DNA from 2 places in the Paenibacillus sp. F411 genome. Region 1 is predicted to be linked to the other one. Evidence: riboswitches for the same ligand, from Rfam matches in the RefSeq annotation. Region 1 holds a riboswitch; the other holds the start of a gene.
The links. A riboswitch is a leader RNA that binds a small molecule or an ion and turns the genes downstream of it on or off. The one in region 1 is predicted to bind ZMP and ZTP.
Positions count from the first base shown of each region.

Region 2: it holds a riboswitch for ZMP and ZTP, as region 1 does, so the genes downstream of both, rpiB (ribose 5-phosphate isomerase B) here and purT (formate-dependent phosphoribosylglycinamide formyltransferase) in region 1, are expected to answer to the same signal.

Region 1 is NZ_JAGFIP010000002.1:12,910-20,939, forward strand. Features, by position in the region: gene JJQ72_RS02470 (ABC transporter ATP-binding protein) at 1-916, shown strand, start outside; gene JJQ72_RS02475 (CDP-alcohol phosphatidyltransferase family protein) at 932-1,525, shown strand; gene JJQ72_RS02480 (SDR family NAD(P)-dependent oxidoreductase) at 1,574-2,338, shown strand; gene JJQ72_RS02485 (YojF family protein) at 2,446-2,790, shown strand; gene bshB2 (bacillithiol biosynthesis deacetylase BshB2) at 2,813-3,472, shown strand; gene JJQ72_RS02495 (YebC/PmpR family DNA-binding transcriptional regulator) at 3,511-4,233, shown strand; ZMP/ZTP riboswitch at 4,339-4,419, shown strand; gene purT (formate-dependent phosphoribosylglycinamide formyltransferase) at 4,496-5,659, shown strand; gene JJQ72_RS02505 (hypothetical protein) at 5,843-6,283, shown strand; gene JJQ72_RS02510 (stalk domain-containing protein) at 6,392-8,030, shown strand, end outside.
Region 2 is NZ_JAGFIP010000010.1:151,352-159,381, reverse strand. Features, by position in the region: gene wecB (non-hydrolyzing UDP-N-acetylglucosamine 2-epimerase) at 1-43, opposite strand, end outside; gene upp (uracil phosphoribosyltransferase) at 141-770, opposite strand; gene glyA (serine hydroxymethyltransferase) at 1,006-2,256, opposite strand; gene JJQ72_RS12280 (TIGR01440 family protein) at 2,315-2,908, opposite strand; gene rpiB (ribose 5-phosphate isomerase B) at 3,032-3,487, opposite strand; ZMP/ZTP riboswitch at 3,605-3,687, opposite strand; gene JJQ72_RS12270 (low molecular weight protein arginine phosphatase) at 3,831-4,415, opposite strand; gene JJQ72_RS12265 (manganese efflux pump MntP) at 4,460-5,020, opposite strand; gene JJQ72_RS12260 (L-threonylcarbamoyladenylate synthase) at 5,287-6,531, opposite strand; gene spoIIR (stage II sporulation protein R) at 6,671-7,360, opposite strand; gene JJQ72_RS12250 (FtsW/RodA/SpoVE family cell cycle protein) at 7,602-8,030, opposite strand, start outside.

The sequences.
Region 1 (8,030 bases):
GGGAAGCGGAAAATCAACGCTGCTGCAGCTGCTGGCCGGTCTTCTTCATCCAGAGCGGGGCAGCATCATCATGGGCGGCCGGCGTATTCATCAGCTTCCACCGGAGAAGCGGGGGTTGTCCATGATCTTTCAGAAGCCTTACCTGCTGCCGTTCTTAAGCGTCGGACATAATGTTGAAATCGGATTAAAGCTGAAGGGCGTAAAGCCGAAGGAAAGAAAAGCCAAAGCGGAGCAGCTCTTGGCGGAGGTGGGACTTGCGGGCTTTTACTCGCGGTCCTTGTCTTCATTATCCGGTGGCCAAGAGCAGCGCGCAGCGCTGGCCCGGTCATTGATCATTGAGCCGGAGCTGCTGCTGCTCGATGAGCCATTCAGCCAGCTGGACCCGCTGCTTCGCAGGCAGATGGGCAGCTGGCTTGCAGATCTCAAGCGTACGCGCGAGGTTCCAATGATCATGGTGACGCATGACCGGGAAGAGGCCATGACGCTGGGCGACCGGTTTCTCCTGGTGAATCAGGGGAAGCGAGAGCAGTACGGGACCTTGGAGGATCTGTACTATCGTCCGGCAAGCCCGTGGGCAGCGGCATTTATGGGGATGGACAACAGGCTGAGAGGGATCAAGCTGGGAAGCCGGGTGCGTACCCTGTTTGGAGAGCTGCCGCTTCATCCCTCACTGGCTTCATTACGTGATGGACCGGTTCAGGCTGCATTAAGATCCGAATGGCTGATTCTGGATTCTTCATCTCCGGTGCAGGGAGAGGTGCGGCGTGTTTCTTTTCGGGGAGATCATACGCTGCTGGAGCTGGAGGCTCAAGACGAGCACCTGGTGATGAAGCTGCCCGGACTGGTGCAGCATGTTCCCGGTCAGCGGTTAGGCATTCAATACAATCGGGATGAGCTGTGGTGCTTTCCCATGTAAGAAGGAGGGGAGAAAATGCTGGACTCTTATGCTAGAAATACCGTTCAGCCGATCATCCATCGGGGCGCCATCGTCCTTCACAAAGCCGGCCTGTCGGCGAATGCGGTCAGCTGGATCGCAATGACGCTCGGAGTGGGGAGTGCTGCGGTGTTCCTGGCTGGCTATCCGGCTGCCGCTGTTGTGATGTTATGGCTTTCCGGCTATCTGGATGCTGTGGATGGAACCATTGCACGCATGACCAAGCCCTCCAAATGGGGCAATGTGCTGGATATTGTGTTTGATCGTATCGTTGAAGGGGCTATGATGTCCGCCCTGGTTCTAGCGTATCCCGGTGCAAATGCACCGTTAATTTTGAGCCTGGCTGGAATACTGGTCGTGGTGACAACCTTTTTGGTGACAGGAAATGTGATTGAGAATTCAGGCATAAAAGGGTTTCATTATAACCCCGGGATCTTGGAGCGGACGGAATCCTTTGCTTTTTTTACCGTGATGATGCTGTTTTCTTCGGTGGCGTTTGCCGCGGCCTGGATTTTTTTCAGCCTGTTAGTGCTTACTGCGATCAAGCATCTGTGGGATGTATACACCTGGTTAAAGCGCCATGGGGCTTAAAAAGCTAGCACGGCGGCATTCTATTTCACATGTAAGGGAGAGGGAAATATGCGTATTGATTTGACAGGGAAAATGGCTCTGGTCACTGGGGGTACGGGCCAGCTCGGTCGGGTAATGATTTCTACACTCGCGGAGTGCGGAGCTGATATCGTCATTCATTACCGGAGTAATGCGGAGAAAGCGAATCAGCTGCTTCAGGAGGTTCTGCAGACCGGAAGAAAAGCAATGATCGTTCAAGGAGATATGACGAGCCAGGAATCCGTGATGCAGATGAAGGAGCAGATTCAAGCCAGTCTGGGCAGGCTTCCAGATATTACGGTTGCCAATGCTGTCGAGCAGTACGCCTGGACCTCGGTTCTAGAGCAGGATCCCCGTGATTATCAGAGTCAGTTCGACAGCTGTGTGATGCAGAGCGTTTATCTTGCCAAAGCCTTTGTTCCTTCCATGGCCGAGAGAGGTTACGGAAGGTTTATCGGGATCAATACGGAATGCTCCATGCAGAATTTCCCGAACCAATCAGCGTACACCGCTGGAAAAAGAGGGATGGACGGCGTCTATCGCGTACTGGCGAAGGAGGTCGGGGAGCAGGGGATTACGGTCAATCAGGTCGCCCCGGGATGGACGGTCAGTGACCGGGATCGGGATCAAGGGACAGAGCATAACGCCTCTTATGAGCAGCAGGTTCCCCTGCGGCGCCGGGGTACGGATCAGGAAATTGCCAATATGGTGGCTTTTCTTGCATCAGATCTGGCTTCTTTTACGACAGGCGCGTACATACCCGTCTGCGGCGGTAACGTCATGCCGGCCATTTAGTCATTCCAAGGAGGCGTCCTGAACCTTTTTTCATCTCGGCTTAAATGTGATAGAATAGTCATATTCGCACTTGAACATGAACTAACTTACTTGAGCCGGAGGGTACCATGGAGCTTATTAATTTATCAGAAGTACAGCAGATGCTGAACAAGCTGCAGGATCAGGAGCTTTACGTCCATCTGGAGCTGACTACAGGTGCATATGCTGCGCATGTGGACAGCTCCCGACATCCTGCGGCTAATTTTATAACCAATGCCAAGGTGTGCTATTCCAGTGGAAAAATTTCTGGAGCAGGACCCTACCGGGTTGGCTTGAAGACCGAAGAGGGCTGGGTTTACGCGGAAGGACTCACGCACTTTGAGGAGAGCGATACAGAACGCCTGATTTTGGCAGGCCATGATAGTCAGGGCAAACTGGTCGTTGCATTGCAGCTCAGCCAGGAGCCTTTTTAAGGAACAGGAGATGAACGACATGATGACAAAAAGGGTCCTGGTTGTATTTCCGCACCCGGACGATGAAGCCTTCGGCACTTCCGGGACATTGGCGAAGCTGATTCACGAGGGCTGGCAGGTCACCTATGCCTGTCTTACGCTTGGCGAAATGGGCCGGAACATGGGGGTGCCTCCCTTTGCCAATCGGATTACGCTTCCGGCCATTCGTAAGCTGGAGCTGGAGGAATCCTGCAAGGCGATCGGAATACAGGATGTAAGAATGCTGGGCTTCCATGACAAGATGGTGGAATTTGAAGAGCCGGAAGTGATCGACGGTGAAATGAAGAAGCTTCTGGATGAGGTAAAGCCATCGCTGGTGATTACCTTCTATCCCGGATACAGCGTTCATCCGGATCATGATTCTACAGGGGCTTCTGTTATCCGGACGATTCAGAGACTGCCGAAGGATGAGCGCCCCGAGGTGCATTGCCTTGCATTCTCCAACGGCTGTCGGGATTACATTGGAGAGCCTGATGTATATCAGGATGTTGAGGAATATATAGATCAGAAGATCCAATCGATTACAGCACATCGTTCGCAGTTTCAAGCCCCGGAGCTCGTGGGCGACAAGAAGCTGTCCCGAGAAGATATGGTTCTGCGATTTGGTGTGGAAAGCTTTTGGACCTACCCTTTTGAAGGGTAATCTAACAGATTTAAATTCATAGAGAAAGCGGGAGCGGTATGGGTCGCAAATGGAATAATATTAAGGAAAAGAAAGCCTCCAAGGATGCAAATACGAGCCGGATTTATGCGAAATTCGGCGTAGAAATTTATGTGGCTGCAAAGAAGGGTGAGCCGGACCCGGAGTCGAACCGAGCGCTGAAGGTCGTTCTGGAGCGGGCCAAAACCTATAACGTGCCTAAAGCCATTATTGATCGGGCATTGGATAAAGCAAAGGGCAGCGGCGAAGAAACGTACACAGAGCTTCGTTATGAGGGCTTCGGTCCCAACGGCGCTATGGTCATTGTCGATACGCTGACGAATAACGTGAACCGGACGGCATCAGATGTCCGCTCTGCATTTAACAAGAATGGCGGCAATATGGGCGTCAGCGGATCGGTAGCTTATATGTTCGACTCCACGGCCGTGTTTGGTATGACCGGTAAATCGCTGGATGAGGTGTTCGAGCTTATGATGGAGGCCGACATCGAAGTGCGTGACATCGTGGAAGAGGATGATGTCGTCATTATTTACGCAGAGCCGGATCAGTATCACGAGGTCCAGGAGGCGCTGAAGCAAGCCGGTGTTACTGAATTCACGGTTGCTGAATTGAGCATGCTGCCTCAAACCTATGTCAGCCTGCCCGAGGATTCCATTCCACAATTCGAGAAGCTGATCGATGCGCTTGAGGATCTGGAGGATGTGCAGCAGGTATACCACAACGTGGAGTATGACGAGGAGTAATCATGAACTCACTTTTTGTGTAGAACAATTATACAAAGAATAGGAGTCAGTTGCCTTAATAGTTGCGGGATGACTCTAAAATACGTATGATAGAACTATAATTCAGCACGGAGATGTAACTGGCGTAGCATGGGAAACCATGGGGGAGCATCATCGTGGATATCGCCGTACGCCTGGGCAGAGGTAAGGAGTGTCTTTCTCCTTGCCTCTTTTTTGTAATTTCGGTTCTGCCGGATCATTTCGACAAAGCGAGGAGATTACCATGTTAAAGACCCGCAAAATGATGCTGCTTGGCTCTGGGGAGCTGGGCAAAGAGGTTATTCTGGAGGCACAGCGTTTAGGTATTGAGACGGTGGCGGTAGACCGTTATGGCCATGCACCTGCCATGCAGGTGGCTCATCGGCACTATGTGATTGATATGATGGATGCGTCCCGGCTGCGTCAGATCATTGAGGAAGAGAAGCCGGATTTGATCGTTCCGGAGATTGAGGCCCTGGCCACCCACGAGCTGGAAAAGCTGGAGGCGGAAGGACACCGCGTGATTCCGACGGCGCGTGCAGCAAGGCTGACCATGGACCGTGAAGGCATTCGGCGTCTGGCTGCCGAGAAGCTGGGTCTGCCTACGGCAGGGTATCAGTTTGCCGACACATACGAAGAATTCGATGCTGCGGTCAAGTCAACCGGCTATCCTTGCGTGATCAAGCCGCTCATGAGCTCTTCAGGTAAAGGACAAAGTGTATGCCGCCGTGAAGAAGACATTCAGTCCTGCTGGAATATGGCGATGGAAGGCGGCCGTGTGCAGAACGGAAGAGTCATTATTGAGGAATTTATCCCGTTTGAATCTGAGATTACACTGTTAACCGTTCGCTCGGTCAGTGGAACCAGCTTCTGTCCACCAATTGGACATATTCAGGAAAGCGGCGATTATATTGAATCCTGGCAGCCTCATGCCATGAGTGAAGACCAGCTTGCCGAGGCCAAAAGAATTGCTCAGGCTATCACTGATGAGCTTGGCGGTTACGGCTTATTTGGGGTCGAGCTGTTTCTAGCCAAGGACCGGGTTTACTTCAGTGAAGTTTCCCCACGGCCTCATGATACTGGACTTGTGACCCTGGTTACCCAGAATCTATCAGAGTTTGCACTTCATGTCCGGGCGATTCTGGGCTACCCGATCCCTGAGATTGAGCTGATTACGCCTGGCGCCAGTCGGCCGCTGAAGGCTGCGGCCGAGCTGGAGAACTATGAAGTGACTGGCGTCGAGAAGGCCCTTGCTGTCCCTCGTACCCAGGTTCGGATCTTCGGTAAGCCGGTGACCAAGATCGGTCGCCGGATGGCGGTCGCATTGTCTGCAGCGGACAGTGTAGAGCAGGCCAGAACTCACGCCAAGCAGGCCTTGGATGCTATGCAAATTGTACCTTCTGAATGATAAAGCCAAACAAGCGTGCGATCTCATCATGAGGCAGCACGCTTGTTTTGTTGATAAACCCCTTCAGGTATTTCATACCTTCATCAAGTGATTTAATTCACAACACGGAGAATCTATGGTATATTGTTTCCATTCCTACAAATTACGGCTTGCACAATGATCAGGGACAAAAGGAGTGGGGTTATGAGGTACACATTGAATGCTTTTGGTAAAGTGCTTGCGGCTTTTTTGACACCGGCCATGGTCTCGTTCTTCTTTACGCTTCAAAGATCCTTTGAGATCCAGCCAAGTCATGAGGTTAGCTCATCCACCGGTTATATATTTGCAGCCGGTTACGTCTTCTTTCTTCCGTTCACTCTATTATTCCTTCTGCCATTATCGCTTCTAGCAGATATGACCATTGCGAGAATTCTTCATACCTTACGTCAAAAACAAAGGCATTTCATCACAATTATTGTATCCCTATTCGTGTACGGCGCGTTAGGTATGCTTGGTGGATGGTTGGGAGGATTAATGATTCAGCATTGGTTCCAAATGTCGATGACGATCCTGCTTGCGATTCTTTTCTGGGGGCTTCAGACTGTCATAAGTATGGCTTTAATCTTCTTTGTTCGTAGAAAATAAAGATCTGTGGCGAGGTTTTAACCATTTAGACAAGAACTTTTTACCAAAGTGTGCGTTTAATACTAGGGAGCTGGAAAAATAAAACGAGAAACTTAAGGGAGCACAGGTATGAATTTGAAAAAGTTAACGATATTCGCTTTGCTGGTCGTCGTACAGGCTGCTGCAGTTCTTCCTGCAGGAGCTGAGTCTGTAAGTACGGGACCCGTACCCGGCACAGTGACCGGCGAAGTCTATGAAGCACCGCAAAGTGAGAAGAACGGACAGCTAGAAGTTATTCAAGGAGAAGTGGAAAAAGTAGAAGCGGACAAGGACGTTGTACCAGGGCAAGGTACAGAAGAAGCAGAAGAAGGGGCTGGAAACAGTCTGGAATCGGAGCCAGCGCCAACGCCGGTGTCCATGAACGAACTCATTTTTTATTATAATAGTACAAAGCTTGAGCTAGGCGGACAGGTGTATCAAGCGCCGCAGCCATTGCTGGTCAATAAAGGTATTTCTTATGTTCCGATCCGGACGCTGGTTGACCGTGTTGGTTTCAAGCTCCGCTATGAAGCCAAGACGAAGGAAACCGTGATTCTGAAGGGGGATACCGAGCTGCGCTTCAAGACAGACAGCGCCAGCTACACGGTGAATGATGTTGTAAAGTCAATGAAAGGGGCATCGTATCAGACCAAAGGAACCTTCATGGTTCCGCTGACGTCCATAACACAAGCGCTCAATCTGAAGTACCAAGTGGATAACATTGGCAAGCGCATCATTATGAATCTGGAGCAGAAGCCTGTAGCAGCATTTACAATAGGACCGAAGGAGATTTATGCGGGTGAGACGCTAGTAACCTACAGCACGCAAGCCACGTCTCCTACAGGGCTTCCGATCGTGAATGAGCGCTGGGAGGGGCGGCAGGACGTGTTTAGCCAGCCTGGAGATTACGTGGTAACGTATTATGTTCAGGATGCCAGTGGAGCCTGGAGTGAACCAGCCACTCAGACGGTAAAGGTTCTGAAGCCGAATCAGCCTCCAGTGGCCGCATTTACAACCGATAAAGCAGAATATAAAATGGGCGAGTGGATTACATACACTGACCAGAGCTACGATGATGAAGGCATCAAGTCTGTGCAATGGGACAATAATGCGTATGCTTTTTTCACACCGGGCCCCAAGACGATTAATCTGACCGTGACTGACCAGCAAGGGGTAAGCACAACGGCGACCCGAATCATCAACATTACAGGTGAAACGCTGTATGCAGAGGATGATTTCAATAAGCTGTTTATTCCGGCCGGAGAGAAGTTTACGTTTAATGGATCTGAAGTGACAGGCCGTGACCGAATTCTCTATAAGTATTTGGACGAGCCAAGCACCTTGATCCGCAGCAACAGCCCCGAAACCGTGAATGAGCTCGGCAATGTCTATCGCGAGACGGCCTCCGGGGACATGCGTTTCATGATTCATCATGTAAACAACGTAAATAAAAATGTCAAAATGTATGTGGTTGCTACGAACAATAATGCATCTCCAGCTGTGATAAACACAGAAAATCTGGGCTTTGCCGGACCGACCTATATTGCCACGGCAGCCGGGAAGAAATCTGTATTGTACTACTTTGAATCGATGCAGAATGGCTCCAAGCAGTCTGCGATCACGCTGGCGCCAGGGGAAAGCCGACTGGTCATGACCGAGCTTAGCCAGACGCGGATGAAGCAGGGTGATGTTATTTCGCTCTTTGCAGATCTTTACAGTGACCTTCCGA
Region 2 (8,030 bases), on a different contig from region 1:
CCGGCCGGACGCCGAAGATCGTCATCACTTTAATTTTGGACATGTTGGACTAACTCCTCTTCTCCCGCTATACAGCAAAGACCTTCCATGCGAAAGCATGGATCAAAGCATCACAGCGTTTATATCTCGGCTTGCGGCGGCTACTTCGTGCCGTACAGCCGGTCACCGGCATCGCCAAGGCCAGGCACAATGTACCCGTGATCATCCAGACCCTCGTCCAGCGCCGCTACATAAATATCGACATCCGGATGAGCATCATGCACAGCCTTCACGCCCTCCGGCGCGGCAACCAGGTTCATCATCTTGATCTGTGTGCAGCCGCGCTTCTTCAGCACATCAATGGCCGCAATCGCCGAGCCGCCGGTAGCCAGCATGGGATCGATCACGATCAGCTCGCGCTCGGTCACATCGGTTGGCAGCTTGGTATAATATTCGACCGGCTGCAGCGTTTCCGGATCCCGGAACAAGCCGACATGTCCGACCTTCGCCGCCGGCAGCAGCTTAACGACGCCATCCAGCATCCCCAGCCCGGCGCGAAGAATCGGGATGAGCCCCAGCATGCGGCCGGAAATGACCTTGCCCTCCGTCTGCGCCACCGGTGTCGTTACAGCAATGGACTCCAATGAAATATTGCGTGTAATTTCATACGCCATTAAGGTAGCGACCTCATCCACCAGCTCCCGAAAATCCTTCGTGTTGGTCTGCTTATCGCGTATAAAAGTTAGTTTGTGTTGAATTAAAGGGTGATCACAAATCACCAATTTTCCCATGTCAGGTCCCTCCGGTTGGTTACGTATATGTTCTTATATATTCTTCAATATGGGCTGCAAGCAGGATTGTGGCTCCATAAATCTTGTCTATTATATCACTCCCGGATGTGATTTTACACCTGCAAGACCGATGAATGTTTTCCACCTGTAGAAGCGGCGTTTCCCGCTCTGTAAAGAATATGCAAGAAACCCCGTCATACCTGACGGGGCCTTGGTAATAGCAGTCGATAAAGGATTAGTATTTCATTTCAGGATACAGCGGGTATTGGTCCGTCAGCTCAGCCACCATACGGGCGGCCTTCGCAAGATTCTCCTCGTCCTTCGGCTGGCGAAGTGTCATGGCAATGACCTTGCCGATCGTCTTCATTGCAGCTTCGTCCATGCCGCGGGAGGTGACTGCCGGCGTACCAAGCCGGATGCCGCTGGTAACAAACGGAGATGTCGGGTCAAACGGAATGGCGTTCTTGTTCACCGTGATGCCGATGGAGTCGAGCACTTTTTCCGCGTCCTTGCCAGTGATGTCCATATTGCGGGTATCGAGCAGCATCAGGTGATTGTCAGTGCCGCCGGATACAATGTTCAGGCCTTCCTCAATCAGCGTTTCGCACAGCACCTTCGCGTTGTTCACCACCTGCTGGCAGTATTCCTTGAAGGAAGGCTGCAGCGCTTCACCGAAAGCCACCGCCTTGGAAGCAATGACGTGCATCAAAGGACCGCCCTGGGAGCCAGGGAACACAGCCTTGTCAATAGCCGTCGCCCATGGCTGCTTGCACAGAATCAAGCCGCCGCGAGGTCCGCGCAGTGTCTTGTGCGTAGTTGTCGTTACAAAATGCGCATGCGGAACCGGGCTCGGATGCAGACCGGCTGCAACAAGGCCGGCGATGTGCGCCATGTCTACCATGAAGAGCGCGCCGACGTCGTTTGCGATGGAAGCCATTTTTTCGAAATCAATGATCCGCGGGTATGCACTCGCGCCGGCTACAATCAGGCGAGGGCGGTGCTTGAACGCCGCTTTGCGGACTTCATCATAGTCGATGAGGAAGCTATCTTCCTGTACGCCATAGGCAACGAAGTTGTACAGCAGGCCCGAAGCGTTCACAGGGCTGCCGTGCGTCAGATGTCCGCCATGAGCAAGGTTCATACCCAGTACGGTATCTCCAGGCTTCAGCACAGCCAGGTAAACGGCCATGTTCGCTTGTGCGCCGGAGTGAGGCTGTACATTCGCATGATCTGCTCCGAACAGCTCCTTCGCACGGTCACGCGCCAGATCCTCAACAATATCTACACGCTCACAGCCGCCGTAGTAGCGCTTCCCCGGCAGGCCTTCCGCGTATTTGTTCGTCAGCACGGAGCCCATAGCTTCCATAACAGCCTCGCTGACAATGTTCTCTGATGCAATCAGCTCAATGTTGCTGCGCTGGCGGGAAAGCTCCAGATTCATGGCTTCCAGTACAGCCGGGTCGGCCTTGCGCAAATGTTCCATCATAATTATTTCCTCCCTGAATCTACATAGTATTTATATAAAAGTAAGGTAAATAACGTCATCAATCACAAAAACCGGCTCCGCTCTCGTTCTCCAGCCTGTACACGGCGCGTTCGCCGCCGATCAGCTTCGGGCGGGTAAATGCCGCGGTTACTCTCGCCTCGCCGATGCTGCGGCGCGAAGGGCGGAAGGGCACCGCGACATGCTTCAAATGCATGCCAATCAGCGTCTCGCCAATATCGAGCCCCGCATCTGCCGCGACATGCTCCGCCAGGCACGGCTGCCGGAAGCTGCGGTAAGCGGCCGCGGCCATCGAGCCGCCGGCTTTAGGGACGGGAATCGCTGCAACCTCATTCAAGGACAGCCGCTCCAGCACCTTCCGCTCCATAACCAGCGCGCGGTTCAGATGCTCGCAGCACTGATAAACCGTATCAAAGCCCAGCTCCTGCTGCACCTCTTGAATGCCTTGAAGCAGCTGCTCCGCGATGTCCAGGGCGCCGCTTGTGCCGATCCGCCGGCCCGCCGCTTCACTCGTGCTTGTGCCGACCACCAGCACCTTGCCCGACCTGAGACCGGCTGCTTCCGCCAGCTCTCTCAACACCTGCACCGTCTGCTCCTTCAAGCTCATGTCTCTCACTTCTGCCCCATGCTCCATCCAGTGGACCGCCTCCCGCCTGTATATTGTATGGAAGTGTTCTTATGCCAAGTTGAACCGTATCCTTAGAAGGGCCGCAGCCTCGGCTTCCCCCGAAGAGCAACAAGCTCCAGGCTCCAGGGTTTAAGCTTTCAGATACCGATCCTCAATGGCCTTAATCTTGCTTACACGCCCGATGTGGCGCACACCTTGGCTGAATTCCGTAGTCAGCCAGGCCGTTACGATCTCCGCAGCCAGCCCCGGCCCCACGACACGCTCGCCCAGTGCCAGCACATTGCTGTCGTTATGCTCCCGCGTCGCTTTGGCGGAGAATACATCATGGGTCAACGCGCAGCGGATGCCCGGCACCTTGTTCGCTGCAATGCTCATGCCGATCCCCGTTCCGCAAATCAGAATGCCCCGGTCAGCTTCACCGGCGATGACCCGCTCGCAGACGGGCAGAGCATAATCCGGATAATCCACAGACGTCTCACAGCCGCAGCTTAAATCCTCGACCTCATGCCCCAGCTCCTGAATGACCTTGATCATCTCTTCCTTCAAGCGTATACCGGCGTGATCCGTGCCCAATGCGATTCTCATGATTGAAAAACCTCCTCCTGATTTCATCCTCTGGTTCAAATACTAGTTATAGTATAACCCATGGTCTGGCCAAAAGACGAAAAAAGAGCAGTCTGCACACGCATAGCGTGCACAAATGCTCTTTGCCCAGGCGACCGGCCGTATGTCTCCGATGCTCCATCGTGGTTTACTCCACTTCGTCGCCAGTTACATCGGAATCTCACTTTTTCCACTTCATCTTAAATCAAAACATCCCCAAAAGCAAGGGAGACATTTGGACCATTTACGTCGATGTGCAGCCGTCCCTCATTCTCATAAACAGCAGGATGAAAGACTGCAAAAAACCGGCTCTCTAAAGCCAGCCTCAGCGCGCTTCTCCCTCCAGCTTGTCCAGCAGGCGGAACAGCGCGGTCCGGATCTCGGCCGCCGTCGCCTCATAGTCCTCCAGCGAGCCGCCATAAGGATCCGAGATATCAAAGCTCGGAATCCGCTGGCGCAGCTCGATCAAGCGCTCCCGCTCCTGGCTGGACTGGGCACCCCCGAGCGAACGGGCCAGCTCTGCCGATACATAGAGCCGGTCCAGCTCCTGCAGATCCTGCATGACCTGCTCATCCGCTCCGGCAAATTCCTTCAGCGTATGCACCTTGTCTGCTGCCTCCGGAAACCGGGAAATCGCGAACTGCTTGTGGGACTGAGTCAGTGTCAGAATCAAATCTGCCCATGCTACCAGCTCCCGGCTGAGTGGCTTCGAGGTGAATTCCCCCTCAATGCTCTGATCCCGCAGCACCGCCTGGGCGTGACGCGAAATCGGCATGCCCTCCACGGCAGCTACCCCGGCAGAGCGTACCTCAAGCTTCATGGACCTTCCGGCCGCCAGCTTGCGCAGCATGCCTTCTGCCATGGGGCTGCGGCACGTATTGCCTGTGCACAGAAACAAAATATTAGTCACGGCTTCTCGCCTCCTGTCGCCTGTAAAGATCTGCGGTTATTGTATCAAAAGATAAACATCAAGCCAAACAGAAGCAAAATCGCGCCCCCTGCCAGCTCGCCGTATTCCCCCAGACGGCTTGCCGCCTTCCGTCCCAGCAGCAGGCCGCAGATGGACATCAGCCCGCCGACAATACCGAAGGCATTGACGATCAATGCCGCGTGGCTGTTGAACATCCCCAGGGAGACTCCGACCGAGAAGGAGTCGATGCTGACGCTCAAGGAAAATAGAAGCATCCCCAGCAGGGTCGTATGGTTCACGGGACGGGATTCCCCCTGTTGAAAGGAGTTCCAGATCATATGTCCGCCCAGCAGCACGAGCAGCCCTCCCGCTGCAATCCCCGTAATCTCGCCCAGCAGAGCGCCGACATATCGGCCGAAGATGAGCCCCAGCAGAGGCATCAGCATATGAAACAGTGCCGTCATGAGCCCGATGCCCAGAACATGCCGAAGGCGTACCCCCTTCATGCCGACTCCGATGCCCAGCGAAAAAGCATCCAGCCCCAGGGCCACGGCCATCATCAAGATCGCGGCCAGCTGCCCGGTCTGGACAGATGTCTCCAGCATGCGCTTTCCTCCAAGTCCTATGGTCTTGTACACCATATGCGGACAAGGAGGAAATCATTCCGCGCGGGCGCGGGAAGGCCCGGGCCGAGGCGGTGCTGTAGGCGCGTTGAGCATCGCGGGCGCGGGAGGCCAGGACCGGGGCGGCGCTGGGGGCGCGTTGAGCATCGCGGGCGCGGGAAGGCCAGGGCCGAGGCGGCGCTGGGGGCGCGTTAAGCATCGTGGGCGCGGGAGGCTAGGGAGGGGACGAGGACAGTGCGTCCCGCTGATTAGGCGTCGGCATCTATGATGTGATGCCCCGCCGCCTTCAGGAGCCGGTTCATCACTGCGGCACCGAGGCCTTCCTCCGGGCAGGCTTCCGCCAGGAGGAAGGCCGCGCCGGCCTCATCGAATTGCCGCAGGCCGGCGTACAGCCGCCGTGCCGCTTCCTCTGGCGCGGCCAAGCTGCCGAGCGAGACGGCAACGTCCGCGCGGTAGAAGCCGATGTGCTCGTCGAACGACAGCACACCGGTCTTCTCCCCGCGCGTGCGGGCCGCGTCCAGCTCGGCCTGGATGCGGGCGGACACGGCAGCTGCCGTCCGCCCGGTGACCACGCACAGCGCGCCCTGAGGCGCATAGTGCGTGTACTTCATGCCCGGCGAGCGGGGCGCCGGGCTGTCTGTGCCCCCGGCGTGCGCCAGCGCCGGGTCGCGCCGCACGCTTGCCGCAATGCCGGCAAGCTGCTCCTCGGTGACGCCGCCGGGGCGAAGCACCGTAACGGCGCCGTCCGGGGCGGCCTGCACGACTGTCGATTCGACGCCGACGCCTGCCGGTCCGCCGTCGAGCACACCGTCGATGGCCCCGGACAGGTCCTCCAGCACATGCGCGGCCAGCGTCGGGCTGGGACGGCCCGAGCGGTTCGCGCTCGGCGCGGCCAGCGGACAGCCGGAGGCGCGGATCAGCGCCAGCGCCGCCGGATGATCCGGCATCCGCACGGCGACCGTATCCAGTCCGGCCGTCACCCGCGGCGATACCGCGCCGGGCTTCACCGGCAGCACCAGCGTCAACGGGCCGGGCCAGAACTGCGCCATCAGGCGCCGCTCGGTGTCATTCACGCCGGTCACCAGCTCCTGCAGTTGTGCCGGATCTGCAATGTGTACGATGAGCGGATTGTCCGAAGGCCGTCCCTTCGCGGCAAAAATCTGCTCCACCGCAGCCGTGCTGCGCGCATCCGCGCCGAGCCCGTACACCGTTTCCGTCGGAAAAGCGACGGTTCCGCCTGCCGCCAGCACGGCTCCTGCTTCCTGCAGCGCACAAGTGTCGGGTGCATCCGCACTGCCGAGAATCTCCTCCGGCCCTCTCCCGCTACCAGCTGACAGTCTGCGGGAATCCGCATGGAACAAAGCCGCAGCGCCCCCTTCAGCCTCAGCCCCATCAAGGGCGCTTCCGCCCAGCATCCACAGCTTCGTTGCACGCTTGCCGCCGGTCAGCGGCTGTCTTTCTTTTGCTGCATCCTGCCATTTCTCATGCTTCATCTATATCCCAAGCTTTCTCTTCGAATTCAATCACAAAAAGTGCTTCCAGCCCTGAGCGCTCCCCGCCGCTTGGCAAGCGGTCGTGGCGGCGCTGAAGAGAACAAGCACTCTTTTGCTAGAAAGTGTATCATATTCCACCCTACTTAAACAGTCCGCTAACCCAGCTCCACAGTGACGCCAGCAGGTCCAAGAGGAAGAACCGTACCTCCGGCGCACTCGCCTCTGCCTCTGCCGTCTCAGACGGAGCGGGCTCGGCAGAAGCCGTGCGTGTTCCTGCAGCCTCCTTTGGCGCACTCACATCTCCATTGTCCCCGATGAAGCACAGCGGCGGAAACAGCACGCACCACCAGTTCTTGCCCTTGCCGGATCCCAGTGTAATGCGAACCGCCTCGTAATCACCTGCGGGATAAATCACTCTTCCGTACATTTTGGTCGGAAAAGGGACCTCGCCCAGCTCCACCCGGTAAGCATACGTGATACCCCGTGCAGCCAGCTCCTGTGCAACCAGCGCCTCGATCTCCGGCAAGTGATTTCTCGTCATCGCCTTCGCCTGCTCCAGGCTCTCCGGTGCCAGCTCACCCACCCAGCTCTTCATCTGCATCACGACAGCGTCACGAATGTCCTGCTTCACCAGCTGGTCCTCCGGGGCGTCGGAATGAGCAAGAATGCGGAGCCGAATGGACTCCTCCGGGATGGCGCCTTCCGTGACAGCAGCATCAATGCGCTGCTCCTCCCAGGACATGACAACCAGAAACAAGATGGATAATAGCACGACAATTTGCTTGACTGCAGTACGCAGTGGATCACGGGATGGATGGGATGATTGCATTGGACAGCCGCCTCTCTTACGATAACTCTATGATACTACCAGTATGTCCGGCAGCTTTGAGAGATAAACGTGGCGGTCTATGATTTTTTGATAGACTTCTTCTCTATCCAAAAAAAAGCCCCGCACGGGGGCCTTCAGCTTTGGGATCTTTATGGTTCATCTCATCTTGAGCATCCCCGCCAAACTCATCCTGCTGCCAACCAGGCATGGCGGCACCCCGCCACGCCCTGCTGGACTGACATCAACGGTTCTGCGGACGAATCCGCGCCGCCTGGGTGCGGTAGGTTTTGGGCTCGGGGAAATCCTCCTCGATGTCCTGCCCGTGCAGCTTGACGCTCATGGCCACGCCCAGCGAAGCCATGCTGATCACGAGCGACGTTCCGCCGTAGCTAATGAACGGCAGCGTAATGCCTGTCAGCGGCATCAGCCCGATAAACATCCCGATGTTCTCGAAAATCTGATAGAGCAGCATCGACACAATACCAACGATCATGAACGGACCTGCCCGCTCCCGGCTTTCCAGCGCGATCAGAATCATCCGGTGGATGAGAATGAAATACAGCAGCAGGACGACCGAGGACCCGACAAACCCGTATTCCTCCGCAATTTGCACAAAAATCGAATCCGAATACGTATAAGGCACGCGACCCGACTGAACCGACGTCCCCTG